One region of the Arthrobacter saudimassiliensis genome, then DNA from elsewhere that is predicted to be linked to it. Evidence: riboswitches for the same ligand, from Rfam matches in the RefSeq annotation. Region 1 holds a riboswitch; the other holds the start of a gene.
What was found. A riboswitch is a leader RNA that binds a small molecule or an ion and turns the genes downstream of it on or off. The one in region 1 is predicted to bind cyclic di-AMP.
Positions count from the first base shown of each region.

Region 2: another riboswitch for cyclic di-AMP. It lies ahead of AC5RV6_RS08610 (LysM peptidoglycan-binding domain-containing protein); the one in region 1 lies ahead of AC5RV6_RS16590 (NlpC/P60 family protein).

Region 1 is NZ_JBNHFX010000005.1:113,165-122,074, forward strand. It holds gene AC5RV6_RS16565 (molybdopterin molybdotransferase MoeA) at 1-1,121, opposite strand, end outside; gene AC5RV6_RS16570 (DUF6457 domain-containing protein) at 1,114-1,401, opposite strand; gene mobA (molybdenum cofactor guanylyltransferase) at 1,412-2,125, opposite strand; gene AC5RV6_RS16580 (HNH endonuclease) at 2,122-2,622, opposite strand; gene AC5RV6_RS16585 (NlpC/P60 family protein) at 2,840-3,631, opposite strand; gene AC5RV6_RS16590 (NlpC/P60 family protein) at 3,668-4,420, opposite strand; cyclic di-AMP (ydaO/yuaA leader) riboswitch at 4,424-4,580, opposite strand; gene AC5RV6_RS16595 (M23 family metallopeptidase) at 4,705-5,358, opposite strand; cyclic di-AMP (ydaO/yuaA leader) riboswitch at 5,468-5,678, opposite strand; gene AC5RV6_RS16600 (iron-dependent transcriptional repressor DtxR) at 5,760-6,455, opposite strand; gene serC (phosphoserine transaminase) at 6,741-7,868, shown strand; gene AC5RV6_RS16610 (MFS transporter) at 7,903-8,910, opposite strand, start outside.
Region 2 is NZ_JBNHFX010000002.1:297,131-306,040, forward strand. It holds gene AC5RV6_RS08595 (SDR family NAD(P)-dependent oxidoreductase) at 1-421, shown strand, start outside; gene AC5RV6_RS08600 (NUDIX hydrolase) at 451-915, opposite strand; gene hrpB (ATP-dependent helicase HrpB) at 981-3,575, shown strand; gene AC5RV6_RS08610 (LysM peptidoglycan-binding domain-containing protein) at 3,753-4,643, opposite strand; cyclic di-AMP (ydaO/yuaA leader) riboswitch at 4,647-4,793, opposite strand; gene AC5RV6_RS08615 (TrkH family potassium uptake protein) at 5,173-6,534, shown strand; gene AC5RV6_RS08620 (potassium channel family protein) at 6,569-7,222, shown strand; gene AC5RV6_RS08625 (hypothetical protein) at 7,418-7,696, shown strand; gene AC5RV6_RS08630 (glycoside hydrolase family 13 protein) at 7,766-8,910, opposite strand, start outside.

The sequences.
Region 1 (8,910 bases):
ATGGTGCAGGGCACCAGCCTGGTCCGGCCGGGCAGCGGCTCGACGGCCGATGCCGCCAGCACGTGGTGCGGGCGGGCCGGCCGGGCGCCGCTGAGCCCTTCGAGCAGGGGCTGCAGCACGGTGAACACGGCCATCATCGCGGCCAGCGGATTGCCCGGCAGCGCCACCACCAGGCGGCCGTCCTCCAGCCTGGCCAGCATGGTCGGGTGTCCCGGGCGCATGGCGATCCCGTCGATGAGCAGCTCGGCGTTCACCTCCTCCAGGGCGAGGCGGAGATGGTCGGCATCGGACCGCCCGGTGCCGCCGGTGGTGACCAGGACGTCGCCGAAGCTCATCGCGATGGCGCTCTCATCCGTCGCTTCGGTGGTCAGCGCCGCGACCACGTCCTCGAAGCGGTCAGGGAGCCGGCGTACGACGTCGACGTGCCCGCCCAGCATGCCGATCAGCTGGGGCAGCTGGGGTCCGAACGTGTCCCGGACCTGGCCGGTGTCGGGCAGGCCGGCTTCGATGACCTCATCTCCGGTAAGCAGCAGCGACACCCGCGGGGCCCGCAGCACCGGCAGCGTATCGTGCCCGCACACCGCCGCCAGCGCGATGTGGGCAGGGTTGAGGGTGGTGCCGCCCGGAATGACGACCTCGCCGGCTGCGGCTTCCTCCCCCGCCGGCCGGATGTGCTCGCCGGGCCGCGGCTCATCGGCCCGCGCGGCCGGAGACAGGCTCAGGATTCCGGCGCCGTCCAGGAGCCCGCTTTCGCTGCGCAGCACGCTGTCCGCGCCCTCCGGCACCGCCCCGCCGGTGAGGATGGCCACCGCTTCGCCGGGCTGCAGCGGGCGGCGCCCGGATTCCCGGTGGATCTGCCAGCGCTCGGGCTCGGGCTCGGGTTCCTTGAGCCGCCAGGGGGCGGTGCCCGCCACGGCCCAGCCGTCCATGGCGGCGGACGCGTAATGCGGCACGGGCTGGAGTGCGCGGGCGTCTTCGGCGAGCATCCGGCCCAGCGCCTCGGCCAGCGGCACCGTCTCCACGGGCAGTCCGGGAGCGGCGGCATAGGCGGTGCGGCGGGCTCCGTGCCAGTCCGCGTGCGCGGAGGGCCGGGGGGCTGCGGGTGCCAGGGGATCAGTCATTGCGGTCCTCCTCACCGGCAAGGGCACGGCACTCCGAGCCTGCCGCCCGCATCGCGGCGCGCATGGCGACGGCGTCCGGGGCCTGCGCGCTTCCCACGGCGACTCCGGCGGCGTAGCCCGCGATGAAGGTGGTCAGCGGGGCGGCCGGCCGGACCACCGAGTGCGCGGCGTCCGCGGCCAGCTTCAGCACGGCGCCCACGTCCACCGGCGTGCCCTCCAGCTCGAGTGCTCTCAGCAGCCTGGCGCTCCAGGCCTCAAGCTGCTCCTCCTGGCTTGCCATATGTGCTCCTTTAGTGCAGTTCCGGTGCCCCGGCGGTCGACGGTCCGGGGCCGGCGACGGCACCGGCCCGCCGGGCGTCCTCCCATGTGTCGACATCGGAGGTGCTGCCTGCCGGGACGGGTACTTCCCTCCTCTGCACCCTAGCAAGGAGTTTGAACACGGACAGGTTCTCCAATCCTCCGGCCCCGCGCTGCCCGCGGACGGCGGCGCGCAGCGCGGCGGTGTCGTGCAGGCCCGCCAGCGGCTGGGCGCGGCCTTCCGCGCAGGCCAGCAGCGACGTCCCGGGCGGCACGTCGTCGGGGCTGCCCGCCGCCTCCAGGAGGGCGTCGACGGCGGCGGCGATCCCGGGCATGTCGCAGGCCAGCACCAGCAGCCACGGCGCGCGGGCACCGGCGCGATCGAGTGCATCGAGCCCGGCGCCGATGGCTGCGGCGGGTCCGCTGTAGGGCGGGTCCTCCCGCACCGACAGGCACTGCCCGTGGGCAAGGCCGGCTGCCGGAAGGTATTCGGCCGGGCCCACCACCGCCACCTGCCCGGCCCCGGCCGCGGCCTCCACCGTCCGCGCCAGCAGCGTCCGGCCGCCGGCCCTCAGCAGCGCCTTGGGTTCTCCGCCGAGGCGCGAGGATCGGCCTCCGCTCAGAATGAGCGCATCATAGGCGGGCAAGACGGGCACGGCCGCCGGTGACTGCCGGGTTCCGTCCGCGGGCGGGGTGGTACCGGTCATGCGGCGGTGTCACTGCCCAGGAAGGCGTGCCACTGCGGCGCGGGACGTTCCAGTTCCCGGATCTGCCAGCGGGCACCGCGCGGCGGCTGCGGGCGAAACCGCAGCTCCCAGCCGAGCTGTTTGAGCGTCTTGTCCCCCTTGGCGTTGTTGCAGCGCAGGCAGCATGCCACGAGGTTCTCCCAACTGTCTCCGCCGCCCCTGGACTTGGGCACGACGTGGTCCACGGTCGCGGCCGCCTTGCCGCAGTAGGCGCACCGGTGGTCGTCGCGGCGCAGCACGCCGCGCCGGGTGGCGACCGTGCCCTCCCGGTACGGCACCCTCACATACCGGTTCAGGAGGATCACCGAGGGGCGGGCGAACACCTCGTTGGGGCCCACCACCGGTTCCCCGCTTTCGGCCACCACGCTGGCCTTGCCGGCCAGCACCAGCACCAGGGCGCGCCGGAAGGTGACCACGGCCAACGGCTCGTACCCTGCATTCAGAACGAGAGTGCGCATGCACAGTCCTCTTCGCCTGCATTCTTCGCGGCGGTTCTCCAGCAGCCGCCACGCGGAACGGTACAACGGATCGACAATGCAAGGGTAAGCCCCGCCTCCGGTCTTGACCATTTATCCGCCCGCGGCGGCCCGCCGCCGCGGGGCTGGTGAACGCGCAGACAACACAAAAGGGACCCGCGGGCGGGTCCCTTTGGTGTTTGGTTCTGTGTGGCGGGGTCTAGCCGCCGACGCGGATGTACACGCCGCCGGAGCCAAGCTCCGCATCGGCAATCACCGTGGTGTTGCCGTTGAAGCCGCCGTGCACGGCCTTGCCGCCGCCGATGTAGACCGCGATGTGGGCCAGGCCCATGCCGCCGTCGGCGTAGTAGATCAGGTCGCCGGGGACAGCCTCCGCCGCGCTCACGGTGCGGCCGAGGGAGAGGTAACCGGCCGGCCAGCCGTGATAGTTGATGCCCGCGGCAGCCAGTGCGTTGGTGGCCAGCGCGGTGCAGTCCTGCATGACGCCGAGCTGCGCGAGCGCGGCGCTGGCGATGACGGCGGCGGTGCCGCCGGCCGGGGCCGGTGCAGGTGCCGGTGCCGGAGCAGGCGCCGGGGCGACCTGCTGGGACTGCAGGGAGACGTTGGCCGCTGCCGGAGCGGAGGCGGCCGGGGCAGCCGCAGCCGGGGCCGCTGCCTGCTCCTCGACGGCGACGGGCGCGACCGCCGGAGCGGCTTCGACCACACCGGCTACCGCGGCACGCTCGAACGAGACGGGCACGTCATCGGCCACCAGCAGGGGTGCGTTGGCGATGTCCAGCTTGCTGGTGTGGACCTCGCGCTGCGCCTCGACCGGAGCCCCGGAGGCCGTGGCTGCTGCACCGGAGGCCAGGACCAGGCCGGAGGCCGCGGCGATGACTGCGGCCTGGCGGCCGACGGTGCCGGCGTTGGAGGACACTGCATCCGCCAGGGCGGAAAGGGTGTTGCGCTCGACTGCGGCCCGGTGGCGGGCGCGCTCAGGTGTCGTAGTCATGCTGATTCTTCCTCGGGTGGTTACGACAACTGGTGTCTAGCTGACGCGGACGAAGCTGGCGCCCGGCAGGTCGGAAAGGTTGTGCAGGGCGGTGTTGAAGCCGTTGAAGCCGCCGCTGATGACCTGGCCGTTGCCGACGTAGATGGCAACGTGACCGGGAGTGATGACGAGGTCGCCGGGCATCGGCGAACCGACGACGGTGCCGTAGGCGTAGAACTGGGCCGGTGCGAGGTCGCCCACGGACTTGCCGGCGGCGCGCAGGGCCTTCTCCACCATGGCGGTGCAGTCCTGGGCGACGCCGATCTGGGAGTACGCGGAACCGACCAGGATGTCGGCGACGGCGCTGGCGGCCGGAGCGCTCTGGACGGCGACGTCTGCGGCCGGGGCCGGGGCGGCCTGGACGGGAGCAGCCGGGGCCGGCGCTGCGGCCTGCTGGACGGCGGTGCGCTCGGCGGCGGCGGCCTGCTCGGCTGCGGCCAGTTCGGCTGCTGCTGCCTGCTCGGCGGCGGCGCGCTCGGCGGCGCCGGATTCGGAAACCACCTGCTCAAGGCCGGCCAGCTGGAACGGGGCGTCGGCCGGAACGGACAGGGCGCCGCCGCCGGTGACGATGTTCAGGGGCAGGGCCTCAAGCGCCTGGCGCTCGGTGCTCGGAGCGGCCTGCGCCGGGATGCCGGCGGCCAGCACGAGGCCGGACGCGGCGGCTACGACGGCGGCCTGGCGGCCTACGGATGCAAGCGGGCTCGTGGAAGTGCTGGCCGCGCGGCGGCGGCCATGGGTGCGTGATGACAAAGCTGTGCCTCTCCCTACGCCTGCGAGGTGAGCTGTCGGGTTCGGATGGGAGTCACCCGGCTGGGCGGCGCGAAGCCGCTCAACTTAACCCCAAGGGCACCAAACGGTGCCCGAAAATTGGTTCCCCCGCCCCTGCCATGCGATTGTGCGAACGGACCTCGAACAGTGGCAGAGCTAGGCGATCTGCTCGAGGGTGCCTGGCCGTTGGGGGCCGGGCACGGTGACGACCCTACAGGAAGCTTTCAGGAATGTCACGTTCCGGTCACAGAACGGTATGTCTGCGGTTACAACCAGCCCAGGGGGTCGACGACATCGCCGTTTACCATTACCTCAAAATGCAGGTGGCAGCCCGTGGAGGCACCGGTGGATCCGCTGGCCCCGAGGAGCGCTCCGCGGTCCATGGTGTCCCCTACGGCCACGTGGATCGCGGAAAGGTGGTTGTAGGTGGTCTCGACGCCGTTGCCGTGGTCGATGACGACGCGCTGGCCGCCGCCGTACGGGTGCCAGCCGGCGAAGGTGACGGTTCCGGCAGCCGCCGCGGTGACGTCCGTGCCGCAGGCCGCTGCAAAGTCCTGGCCCCGGTGGAGCTCTCCGCTCATGCCCGTAATCGGGGACACGCGGTAGCCGAACCCGGAAGTGGACACCATTTCCGAGGCGAGGGGCTTGGCCAGGGTGCCCTTGGCGGCGGCGGGCGTAACGGAGGAGGCCGCAGCCGCCACCGTGACCTCCTGCAGGCGGGCCTCGGGGTCGTACCGGCTGCTCAGCCCTGCACGCTCGAAGTTGACCTGCGCGGCGGGATCTGCCGTGACGGTCTCCTGGACCGCGGCGGCCTGGACCTGCGGTTCCGGCTCGGCCGCCGCTGTGGTAGGAATGGCGACGCTCAGGATGAGCCCGGAGGTTGCTGCCGTAATGGCAACCTTCTGGGCGGTGTCCCCCACGGAGTGATGCTTGGTTTCGGCCCGCCGGCGTCCGCTCTGGGAGCGCGGACGCGCAGGTGTTGCCGGGGCAGACGCGCGGCGCCTGCCCGAAGCAGCATGCTTCGACAAGTGGTTCCCTCTCTCAAGCCTGCGAAGTTAGCTGTCGGATTCGAGTGGAGAAGCACTCGGCCTCCGGCCGGCAGCACGGCTGTTGCCATGCTGCTTGCTGTGGAGGCTTCACCCCGAGGCAGCGGCTGCTGCCAAAGAATTGGGTCCTCCGCCCCCGCCTAGCGAACGGTATGGTGCTCCGGCCCAACGGCAGGGTTAGGCATTTGGGCCGGATAACGATGGTGGTTCAGCGTCGTCAAACACTATAGGGGAACAGCGCCGAAATTTACCATTCCGTTATCGGCGCTGCGGAATCAGCGCTGCGCGACGAAGACGTGGGAGGCCACTTCCGGCGGCAGCTCCAGCGCACCCTCGATGCCGGGGACGCGGACGGAGATGTACCCGCCGACGGTTTCGGCGGTCAGTTCGGCGCCGGGATGCAGGCCGGCCTCATCCAGCTGGCCCAGCAGCTCGGGATCGACCTGGATGGGCTCGGCAAGCCGCACGAGCTGGTACTTCTGGCCCTCCCCCGCGCCGGCCACGGCCGTGGCGAGCGAGACGGTATCGGCCGCCGCACCGGGCGCGGGCATGCCGCCAAGCTCCTCCAGTCCGGGGATGGGGTTGCCGTAGGGGGATGCCGTCGGGTGGCCCAGCAGGTCGTAAAGCCGGCGTTCGACGCGCTCGCTCATCACGTGCTCCCACCGGCAGGCTTCGTCGTGGACGTAGGCCCAGTCCAGCCCGATGACGTCCGAGAGCAGGCGTTCGGCCAGCCGGTGCTTGCGCATCACGCCAACGGCGCGGGCCCTGCCCAGTTCGGTGAGTTCCAGCTGCCGGGTGCCCGAGACCACCACCAGCCCGTCACGCTCCATCCGGGCAATGGTCTGCGACACGGTGGGCCCGGAGTGGCGCAGGCGTTCGGCGATCCGGGCGCGCAGGGCGACGATGTTCTCCTCTTCCAGCTCCAGGATGGTCCGCAGGTACATCTCTGTCGTGTCGATGAGATCCGTCATGGCCGGCCGCTCCTTGAAATCGTGCGGAAGAAGTGGGATGCGGGCAGCATCGGCCGCCACAGGTCCCTGGTATGCCCCAAGGTTAGCCCATCGCGACAAAGCCCGGGCAATCACCCGGCTGCCGGTTCGCCCCCGGCTTTTCCCGCGCCTGCCCGGGAAAAGCCGCGGGCGGAGGCGGTCCTTCCCGACGCCGCTGCGACCCGATTCACAAATGGGCCGGGCCCGCCGCGTGGGGCAGAATGAAAGGGCGAAATGCACTGACGAATCCGCTGGAGCGTAGAGACCATGGGCGAAAACCCCGCACTGACCATTCCCGCCGAACTCCTGCCCCGGGACGGGCGGTTCGGCGCCGGCCCCTCCAAGGTCCGGCCCGAGCAGGTACAGGCCCTGTCGGACGCCGGCGCACGGCTGCTGGGCACCTCACACCGGCAGGCGCCGGTGCGCGGCCTGGTAGGCAGCATCCGTGAAGGCCTGTCCGCCTTCTTCCGCGCCCCCGAGGGCTATGAAGTGGTCCTCGGCGTCGGCGGTTCCACCGCCTTCTGGGACGTTGCCTCCTTCGGCCTGGTGCAGGAGAAGGCGCAGCACCTGTCCTTCGGCGAGTTCGGCTCGAAGTTCGCCGCCGCCACCAACAAGGCGCCGTTCCTCGCTGCGTCCTCGATCCTGAAGGCAGAGCCGGGCACCCGGCCCGAGCCGCAGGCCGAGGCCGGGGTGGACGTCTACGCCTGGCCGCAGAACGAGACCTCCACCGGCGTGTCCGCTCCGGTGAAGCGGGTCGGCGGAGCGGACGACGGCGCACTCGTCCTCATCGACGCCACGTCCGCGGCGGGCGGCCTGGACGTGGACGTGTCCGAGTCCGATGTCTACTACTTTGCGCCGCAGAAGAACTTTGCCTCCGACGGCGGACTGTGGCTGGGGCTGTTCTCTCCGGCGGCGCTGGAACGCGCGGCGCGGATCAATGCCTCCGACCGCTGGATCCCGGATTTCCTGAACCTGCAGACGGCGATCGACAACTCGCGCCTGAACCAGACCTACAACACCCCCTCGCTGTCCACGCTGGTGACCCTGGACGCCCAGGTGCAGTGGCTCAACAACAGCGGCGGCCTGGACTTCGCGGCCGCGCGGACCGCCGATTCGGCCGGACGGATCTACCGCTGGGCGGAGGCCTCCGGCGTCGCCACCCCGTTCGTGAGCCGACCCGAGGACCGCTCGAACGTCATTGCGACGATCGACTTTGATGAGTCGATCGATGCTGCGGCCGTCGCGAAGACCCTGCGGGCCAACGGGATCGTCGATGTGGAGCCGTACCGCAAGCTGGGCCGCAACCAGCTGCGCATCGCCACCTTCGTCGCCATCGACCCGGAGGATGTGAGTGCGCTGCTGCGCAGCATCGACTTCGTGATCGAAAACCTGTAGGGCCGCAGCCGGCCCGACCGGGGCCCGGATGCCGTCAGGCGTCCGGGCCCTGCTGCTTTTCCGGGGCCCGGACCAGGCGCAGCCGGCGCCGGGACGAGCGGTCGTAGGCCAGCCGGAGCCGTTCGGCCCGCCAGGCCCAGGCCGCGCCGATCAGCGCGGCCGCCAGCCCGGACAGGGCGGCCACCCCGAGGCCCCAGCGGGGTCCGAAGCTGTCCGAGACCAGCCCCACGATCGGTGCACCGATCGGCGTGCCGCCCATGAAGATGGCGAAGTACAGGGCCATGACCCGCCCGCGCATGACCGGCGTGGTGGTGGTCTGGACGTAGGCGTTGGCGCTGGTCATGAGCGTCAGCGCGAACAGCCCCACCGGCACCAGGGCCAGCGCGAACAGCTCCAGGCTGGGGGCCAGGCCGGCCAGCGCGCATGCTGCGCCGAACAGGCCCGCTGCTCCGAAGACGAAGCGCAGCCGCGGCCGGTCCCGCCGGGCGGAGAGCAGCGCTCCGGTGACGGAGCCGATGGCCATGATGGAGTTCAGCAGCCCGAAGATCCCGGCGTCCTGCCCGAACTCCGTTCGGGCCATGGACGCTATATATACGGCGAAGTTCAGCCCGAAGGTTCCCACGATGAAGATCGCCAGCATCACCATGATCAGGTCCGGACGGTAGCGGACGTAGCGCAGGCCGGCCCGGATCCTGCCCTTGCCGGGCGGGGCCTTGGGCAGCACGCGCAGCTCCGAGGAGCGCATGTTCACCAGTGCGAGGACCATCGCGCCGAAGGTCAGGGCGTTGATCATGAACACCCAGCCCGGGCCGACCGCCACGGTGAGCAGCCCGGCGACCGCCGGTCCGATCATGCGGGCGCCGTTGAAGGAGGCGCTGTTCAGGGCGACGGCGTTCGGCAGGTCCCGTTCGGAGACCACTTCGGAGACGAAGCTTTGCCGGGCCGGGGCGTCCACCGCCGAAACGACGCCCAGGGCCAGGGCGAACGCGTAGACGTGCCAGAGCTCCGCGGCGCCGGTGACGACCAGGGCGCCGAGCCCGAC
Region 2 (8,910 bases), on a different contig from region 1:
GCTTTTCGGCAACGTGGACCTGGACGACCTCGAATCCGAGCGGAACTACGAGCCGCGCCGCGCGTACGGGAACAGCAAGCTGGAACAGATCATGTTCACCTTCGAGCTGGACCGGCGGTACCGCAGCCACGGGCTGACCTCCACCGCCTTCCACCCGGGAGTCATTGCGAGCAACTTCTCCGGGGCGGCCGGCTCGGCCATGCACGCGGCCTACCATACGCCGCTGCGCAGGCTGCTCGGCACCCCGGAAAAGGGCGCCCGGACGCTGGTATTCCTGGCCGACGGCACCCCCGGCGAGGATTACCCCACCGGCCGCTACTTCGCCCGCTGCCGGCCGGCCCGGCCGAACCGGCAGGCGCGCAGCGGCACCCTGGACCTGGCCCTGTGGAACCGCACGACGGCAATGCTTCAGCAGCACTGAGGGCGCCGCCGTCGGCCCCGGCCGCGGTGCTATCCGTCCAGCCGGCGCAGCAGGGCAGCCAGGACCGGCAGCTGGCCCTTGACCAGCAGCCGGCGGGCATCCGCCGCCCCGAACCAGCCGGCGTCGTCCATTTCCGGGTACTCGCGGAACCGGCCGGAGCCGCGGGGCCACTCCAGCTGGAAGGTGTTGCTGGAAATCGCCGCGGGGGAGAAGTCCGCCTCGGCCGTGAACACGGTCACGACCTTGCCGGAGGACTGCCGGAACGCCCCAAGTCCGGCGTAGTCCGCCTCCGGGGCGGCGTGGCCCATCTCCTCGGCGAACTCCCTCCGGGCCGCCGTGAGGGGATCCTCGCCCGGAAGGATCTCGCCCTTGGGAATCGACCAGGCATGCTCCTGCCTCCGGGCCCAGAACGGGCCGCCCATGTGTCCCAGCCAGAACTCCGGGCCGTCGGCCCGCAGCCGGTACAACAGGATTCCGGCGCTCTGCACGGCCATGGTGCCTCCTGCCCGCCGGTCCGTCCGGCCCAGGCTGATGGTACGGCCTCGGGCAGAATGGAAGGGTGTTCCCACAGCCCGACTCCGTCCCTGGCCCCTTCGACCTCTCCCGCATCGGCAGCGGACTGGTCTTCGCCCGGTCCCTGCCGGAGCTGGCGCGGGCCCTGGGAACGCCCGGTTCGGCCGCCGTGGTGCAGGCACCGCCCGGCACGGGAAAGACCACCCTGGTTCCGCCGCTGGCGGCGAACCTCGCCGCCGGCCAGGGCAGCGGCGGCAGGGTGCTGGTCACCCAGCCCCGGCGGGTGGCCGTGCGCTCCGCCGCCCGCCGGCTGGCCGCCCTCGACGGAAGCGCGGTGGGCGGCCGGGTCGGCTACAGCGTGCGCGGGGAACACCGTGCCGGCGCGGAGACGCTGGTCGAATTCCTGACTCCGGGCCTGCTGCTGCGCCGGCTGCTGGCGGATCCCGGCCTGGCCGGCGCGTCGGCCGTCGTACTCGACGAGGTCCATGAGCGGGGCCTGGACACGGACCTGCTGCTGGGCCTGCTCGGCGAAGTCCGCCAGCTGCGCCCCGACCTGACCCTGGCCGCGATGTCCGCCACCCTCGACGCGGCCCGCTTTGCCGCACTGCTCGGCGACGGGGAGCCCGGGGCGGTGCCGGTGGTGGACACTCCGGCCGCGCTGCATCCGCTTGACATCAGATGGGCGCCCGGCCGGGGCCCGCGGCTCGATGAACGCGGCGTGCGGCGGGAGTTCCTGGCGCACGTGGCTGCCACCGCCGCGGCGGGACATGCACAGCTGAACCTCGCCGAGCCGGGCGCTGACACCCTGGTGTTCCTTCCGGGAGCGCGGGAGGTGGCCGACGCCGCCGCCCGGCTGCGCAGCGCGGCCGCCGGCGCCGTCGAGGTCCTGGAACTGCACGGCCAGGTCGCCGCCGCCCTCCAGGACCGCGCGGTCGGCGGCCGCGGGGAGGGCGATCCCTCCCGCATCATCGTCTCGACGGCGCTGGCCGAGTCCTCGCTGACGGTGCCGGGGGTGCGGCTGGTCATCGACTCCGGACTGTCCCGGGAGGTGCGCCGGGACGCGGCGCGGGGGATGAGCGGGCTGGTCACGGTATCCGCGTCCCGGGCCTCCGCGGACCAGCGGGCCGGCCGTGCCGCCCGGCAGGGGCCGGGGACCGTGATCCGCTGCTACGACCAGGCGGCCTACGCGGCAGCCCCGGCCCATCCGACGCCGGAGATCGCCGCCGCCGACCTGGCCGGCGCGGCCCTGCTGCTGGCCTGCTGGGGCACGCCGGAGGGCCGCGGCCTGGCGCTGCCGGACGCCCCGCCCGCCGCCGCGATGGCCGACGCCGTGGCCGTGCTGCGGGAACTGGGCGCCGTCGACGGCTCCGGCATGGCAACCCCGCTGGGCCGCCGGCTGGCGGAGGTGCCCGCCGACCCGCGGCTCGCCCGCGCCCTGCTCGACGGCGCCGCACTGGTGGGCCCCACGGCTGCGGCCGAAGTGGTCGCGATGGTGTCCTCGGACCTCCGCCCGGAAGGCGCGGACCTGGCCGGACTGCTGGCCGCCCTCCGCCGCGGCAGCGCGCCGGGAGCAGCGAAATGGCGCGGGGACGTGCGCCGACTGTCCGGCCTCGTCGGCTCCATCCGGGGACAGCGGGCGGCAGCGGGCAACGCTGCGGGGCAGGTGGTGGCCCTCGCCTTCCCGGACCGGGTCGCCCGCCGGGTGCCGGGCGACGGGCCGGAACAGTACCTGCTGGCCTCGGGCACCCGTGCGGGCCTGCCGGCCGGCAGCCGGCTCGCCGGACATCCGTGGCTGGCCGTGGCCGAGGTCAGCCGCGCGGCCGGCAGATCGGCGGCCGGTACCGGCGCGCTGATCCGGGCCGCGGCTCCGCTCGAACCGGCCGACGCCGAGGCAGCAGGCCGGACCCTGGTGACCGAGCACGTTCACGCGGGCTTTACCGACGGACGGGTCACCGCCCGGAGGATACGGAGGCTGGGCGCCATCACCCTCTCCGATACGCCGGTGCGCGCCTCGCGGGAGGAGGGCCGGGCGGCCGTCGCCCAGGCGCTGCGCGAGGCCGGCCTGGGCATCATCGGCTTCTCGGAGGCATCCGAGGGCCTGCGCCGCCGGATGGCCCTGCTCCACCGCGAACTCGGGGCGCCGTGGCCCGACGTCTCCGACGCCGCCCTGCTGGAGAACCTGGAGGACTGGCTGCTCCCGGAGCTGGAGGCCCTGGCGCAGGGCAGGACGGCGGCGGCCACGGACCTGGCTGAACCACTGCGCCGCCTGCTGCCGTGGCCCCAGGCGGCGGACTTCGACGAGCTCGCACCGGAACGGCTGCAGGTTCCCAGCGGCTCCCGGGTACGGATCGCCTACCCGGAGCCCGGGGACCCGCAGGCACGGCCGGTCGTCGCGGTGAAGCTCCAGGAATGCTTCGGCTGGGCCCGGACCCCGCGGCTGGTGCGTGGCCGGGTCCCGGTGCTGTTCCACCTGCTCTCACCGGCACGGCGGCCGCTGGCGGTGACCGATGACCTGGAGTCCTTCTGGAACGGCCCGTACCGGCAGGTCAGGGCGGAGATGCGTGGACGGTACCCCCGGCATCCCTGGCCGGAGGATCCGTGGTCGGTGCCGGCTACGGCCCGCACCAAGCCGCGGGCCTGATACGAGCCGATCACGGCAGAGGAGCCGGCCGGGTGAAGGCGGGCTCCCACGGAGGTTGAACCGGAACGCCGGTCACACCGCCACGGCGGTTAAACGAAAACGGACATCCGGCCCCGAGGGGGACCGCATGTCCGTTTCCTGCTCCTGCTGTTCCGGCGCCGGGCGTCGGAGCAGCAGCTACGCTACGCGGTAGTAGGCCGCGCCGGAGCCGACGTTGGCGGAGTTGATGACGGTCTGGTTGCCGTTCCAGCCGCTGTGGATGGCCTGGCCGTCGCCGATGTAGATGGCGATGTGGGCGAAGCCCATGCCGCCGTCGGCGTAGTAGATCAGGTCACCCGGCTGCGGGTCGGAGACGGGGGTGCCGTAGGCAGCCAGCTGGGCCGGGGCCAGGTCGCCCACGGAGTGCCCGGCGGCGCGCAGCGCCACCTCGACCAGGACGGTGCAGTCCTGGACGGCACCCATCTGGGCGTAGGCCGAGTTGAGGATGACCTGGTTGGTGGCCGAGGCCGCGGTGGCCGCGGGGGCCGGGGTCACGTCGACGGACTGGGTGCTGAAGGTGCCCAGGTCAGCCGGAGCGGCTGCAGGTGCAGGAGCGGCGTAGGTCTCGGTGTAGGAGGCGGCGGCGTACTCGACCGCTGCCGGTGCGGCGGTGGCCTCGCCGGCGTAGGTGATGACGTCGCCCGGGTAGATGATGGACTCCATGCCCAGCCCGTTCAGGCTGAAGATGCTGTCCAGGCTCACGCCGTAGGTGGCGGCGATCTGGCCGAGGGTGTCTCCGGCGACCACGGTGTGGGTGCCGGCCGGCGCTGCGTCCGCGGCGACGGTCTCCACAGCCGGGGCAGGTGCGGCGGCTACGGGAGCGGCGGGTGCCGCAGCCGGAGCCGGGGTGTAGGAATCGTTGGCGATGACGCCGGCCTGGGCCGGGGCGGCCATGCCGAGCATCAGGCCGGACCCTGCGGCAACTGCGGCAGCGGTTCCTCCGATGGTGCGTCCGCGGCCGAGGGCGGCCTTGGAGATGGTCAGCCAGGCGGAAGTCTCTGCGCGGTGGCGTGCACGGGTGTTGGACATGTTGTTACCTCTCCCTGTACCTGCGAGGTGAGCTGTCGGATGCGGATGGGAGTCACCCGGCTGCCGGAAGGCCGGCAGGCTTAACCCCTAGGATTCGTGGAACCCGGAACTGGTTCCCCCGCCCCTGCCATGGTTTTGATCTTTGGACCTCGGAACCGGTGGCAAGGTTCGGTATCCGGCCGAGGGTGCCGCGCTGGGGGAGCGGCACTCGAAGAACACTACACATCTATCACGGTTTGATAACCATTGGATATCGAGTTTGTTATTAAGCTCTCAGAACTTGACGCAACGACTCGTAGCCGATAGCCAAAACGTCGTCGCAGGTCAGGGCGGGAGTGCGGGTCACGGGCCGGCGAAACGCCCGGATTCGCTCCGGCGGCAAAGATTACGGCCTGCCCTTGACCGCATCCTGCGGGAGTGATCCGCTCGACGTGCCGCAGGACCGTCCCGGGACGGATTGAGCCTTCCTCCGCGGGGAAGCGCACGCCTCACGCTGACTGCAGAGGGCGGGCCGCGGTAGCGTCAAAACGTGGCCAGACCCCCGGGCGTGCTCCACGGACATCCCCGCCGCCGTTCTCCTCCCGCCCGGACCGTGCTGGGAGGATTCGCAGCCGCGGCCGCTGCGGGAACAGGGCTGCTGCTCCTTCCCGGCGCCGCCGAAGGGCCGGGCGGGGCGTCGTTCATCGAGGCGCTGTTCACCGCGGTTTCCGCGCTCTGCGTCACCGGCCTGATCGTCGTCGACACCCCGGGGCACTGGAGCAGTTTCGGCGAGTCCGTGATCCTCGTGCTGATCCAGATCGGCGGACTGGGCGTGATGACCACCGGCGCCGTCATCGGCCTGGCGGTCGCGCGTCGGCTGAGCCTGCGCACCAGGCTCACCGCGGCGGCCGAAGCCGGTGGAGGGCGGCCGGTGAACGCGCCCGCGGTGATCCTCGGCGTCGTCCGCATCACTCTGCTGACCGAGGCCGCCGTCGCGGTGATCCTTACGCTGCAGTTCGCCCTTACCTACCGCATGCCCTTTGGGCAGGCGTTGTGGTACGGGGTTTTCCACGCTGTCTCGGCCTTCAACAATGCAGGCTTTTCCCTGTTCAGCGACAACCTTGCGGGCTTCGCGGCGGATCCGGTGGTCTGCCTGTCCATCAGCGCCGCGGTCATCCTTGGCGGACTGGGCTTCCCGGTGCTGATGCAGCTGCGCCGCCATCTGTTCACGCCGCTGGCCTGGTCGCTGAACACCCGCCTCGTTCTGCTGGGAACGGGCCTGCTGCTGGCTGCCGGCACCCTGCTGGTGCTGCTGGTCGAAAGCGGCAACCCGCGGACCCTGGAACCCCTGAGCTGGCCGGACCGCCTGCTGGCCGCCTTCTTCCAGTCAGTGCAGGCCCGAACGGCCGGGTTCTCCAGCATCGACATCGCGGAGATGGACCCGCTGTCCTGGCTCGGCATGGATATCCTCATGTTCATCGGCGGCGGCCCGGCCGGCACGGCCGGAGGCATCAAGGTCACCACCTTTATGGTGCTGGTCTACGTGGTGGCCGCCGAACTGCGCGGCGGCGCGTCCGTGACCATGCTCGGCAAGCGGCTCGGCAGCCACGTGCCGCGCGAGGCGATCACCCTGCTGCTGGCGGCGGCCGCCCTGGTCCTGGCCGCCACCGCCTTCCTGATGGCTGTGACCGACTTCGGGCTCGACGTCCTGCTGCTCGAAACCACCTCCGCCTTCGGAACGGTCGGCCTCAGCGCAGGCATCTCCGCCGCCATCGGGCCGGTCGGGCAGTCCGTGCTGGTCGTCCTGATGTTCATCGGCAGGCTCGGCCCGCTCCTGCTGGCGGCCGGCCTCGCCCTGCGCAGCCGCACCTCCCGCTACGAGCTGCCGGAAGAGAGGCCGATCATTGGCTAAGCGCAGGCTCCTGTCGGGAAACCGGCCGGCACGGATGGCGGGGACGGATGCGGTCGCGATCATCGGCCTCGGCCGGTTCGGCCGCTCGGTGGCACTGGAACTGATGGCGCACGGCACGGACGTCCTGGGCATCGACCACCGCCCCCAGGTGGTCCAAACGCTGGACGGCCGGCTGACCTACGTTGTGACGGCCGATGCCACCGACGAACAGGTCCTCCGCGACCTTTCCATCCCCGACTTCGAACGCGTGGTGGTCGCGATCGGCAGCGACGTCGGCATGAGCGTGCTCACCACGTCGCTGCTGCTGCGCTTCGGGATCCCGCAGATCTGGGCGGAGGCGGTCAGCGAAGCGCACGGCACCATCCTCGATCAGCTGGGCATCCGGCACGTGGTTTTTCCGGAGGCCGACATGGGGCGGCGGGTCGCCCACCTGGTCAGCGGCAGCGTGCTTGACTACTCGCAGATCGGCGGGGACTTCGCCGTGGTGGAAACCGCACCCCACCGGGCCATCCGTGATATTCCCCTGCAGCGGGCCGCGATCCTGGACCGCTACGGAGTCGCGGTGGTCGCTGTCCGCAAGGGAACCGGGGCCTGGCGCTTCGTCACGCCGCAGACCGTGCTCGAGGCGGACGACACGGTGCTGGTGGCCGGTCCCGCCGCCAGCGTTGAGAGGTTCGACCGGCTCTAGGCCTAACCGTCCCGCGCGCCCCGGCAGCCTGATGGCCGCCTGTCCTTGGGAAGAACGGACGCGGTGGGCAAGGGCGCCGTTGAGGGGCACAATGCCCATGGGTGCCGGAGAATGCGGCCTCCTGCCTCCCCGGGCAGGGGAAAGTCCTGCCACCGGGACGAAGAGGGACCGACGAACAGGGATACGGGAGAGGTCATGGAGAGCAGATCGGATTTTGTCAGCGGCGTGATGATCGGCGGGCTGGCCGTCAGCGGGGTCGCCCTCGCGGGGCTGGCCGTCGGGGCAGCCGCCATCGGCAAACTGGCAGTCCGCCGGGCCGCCCTGGGCGACGTCGTCGTCAAGCGGCTGCGGATCGGGGAACTCGACGTCCGGCGTTCCGTGGGCGTGGGGCTCGTCCCCGAGGCGCTGGACCTGGGCTCCGAGCCCGGAAGCGGACCGGGCTCCGTTGCGCCGCCTCCGGGGCCGTCCGTCTAAGCGCCCGCCGGCCGGGATCCGGCGCCTGCGCCCGGGGTTCCCCGCCCGACGTCGCCCCGCCCTTCGGCGTCAGGGCAGGTCGGGGCCGGGGGCAAGCTGTTCCACCCGCACCTCCCACGGGCGCAGGACACGGGCATCGCCGATGTCCGTATAGTTGCCGAGCATCCGGACGCCCGTGCGCTGGCCGGCGGGAAGCTCCAGGTCCTCCGCCGACACATTGCCCAGCACGAGCAGCTCCTCGCCCTCGAGCGAACGCACATAGGCGAGCAGCCGCGGATGGGCTGACTGGACCAGCCGGAATTCGCCGAGAGAGACCACCCTGGACTTGTGCCGGAGCCGGATCAGCCGCCGGTAGTAGCGGAAGATCGACTTCTCCGCTGCCCGGTCCGCCGCGACATTGATGCGGCGGTAGTTCGGGTTGACGTCGATCCAGGGCGTGCCGTTCGTGAAGCCGGCATTGGGGGCGTCGGACCACTGCATCGGTGTCCGCGCGTTGTCACGGCTGCTGCGGGCGAGCGTACGCAGCGCGGACGCGGAACTGATCCCGTTGCGCAGGGCCTCCTCGTAGTACCCGATCGACTCCAGGTCCCGGTACTGGTCGATCCCGGTGAAACCGGCATTGGTCATGCCGATTTCCTCCCCCTGGTAAATGAAGGGCGTGCCCCGCTGCAGGTGGAGCAGCGTGGCCCACAGGGTGGCGGACTCGTACCGGTACCGGCCGTCGTCGCCGAACCGCGACACCAGGCGCGGCTGGTCGTGGTTGCCGAGGTAGAGGCTGTTCCAGCCCCGCTCGGCAAGACCGCGCTGCCAGCGGTTCCACACGGCCTTCAGCGCCAGGAGATCCAGCGGGCGGTGCTCCCACTTGCCGCCGGGGCCCTGGTCCACCCGCATATGCTCGAACTGGAAGACCATGTCCAGTTCGCCGCGAAGCGGATCGGTAAACAGGGCCGCCTCATCCACGGTCACGCCCTCGGTCTCACCCACCGCGAGGTAGCCCTCGTCCCGGAAACCGAACACGGCCCGCACCATCTCCTGGACGAATTCGTGGACCCTGGGCCCGGAGGTGAAGTACGGGGCGCCGTTGGCGTACATCCCGGTGCCCTGGACGGAGCTGTCCGGCAGTCCCGGCACCTTGGAGATGAAGTTGATGGCGTCCATGCGGAAACCATCGACGCCGCGGTCCAGCCACCAGTTCATCATTTCGTATATGCGCG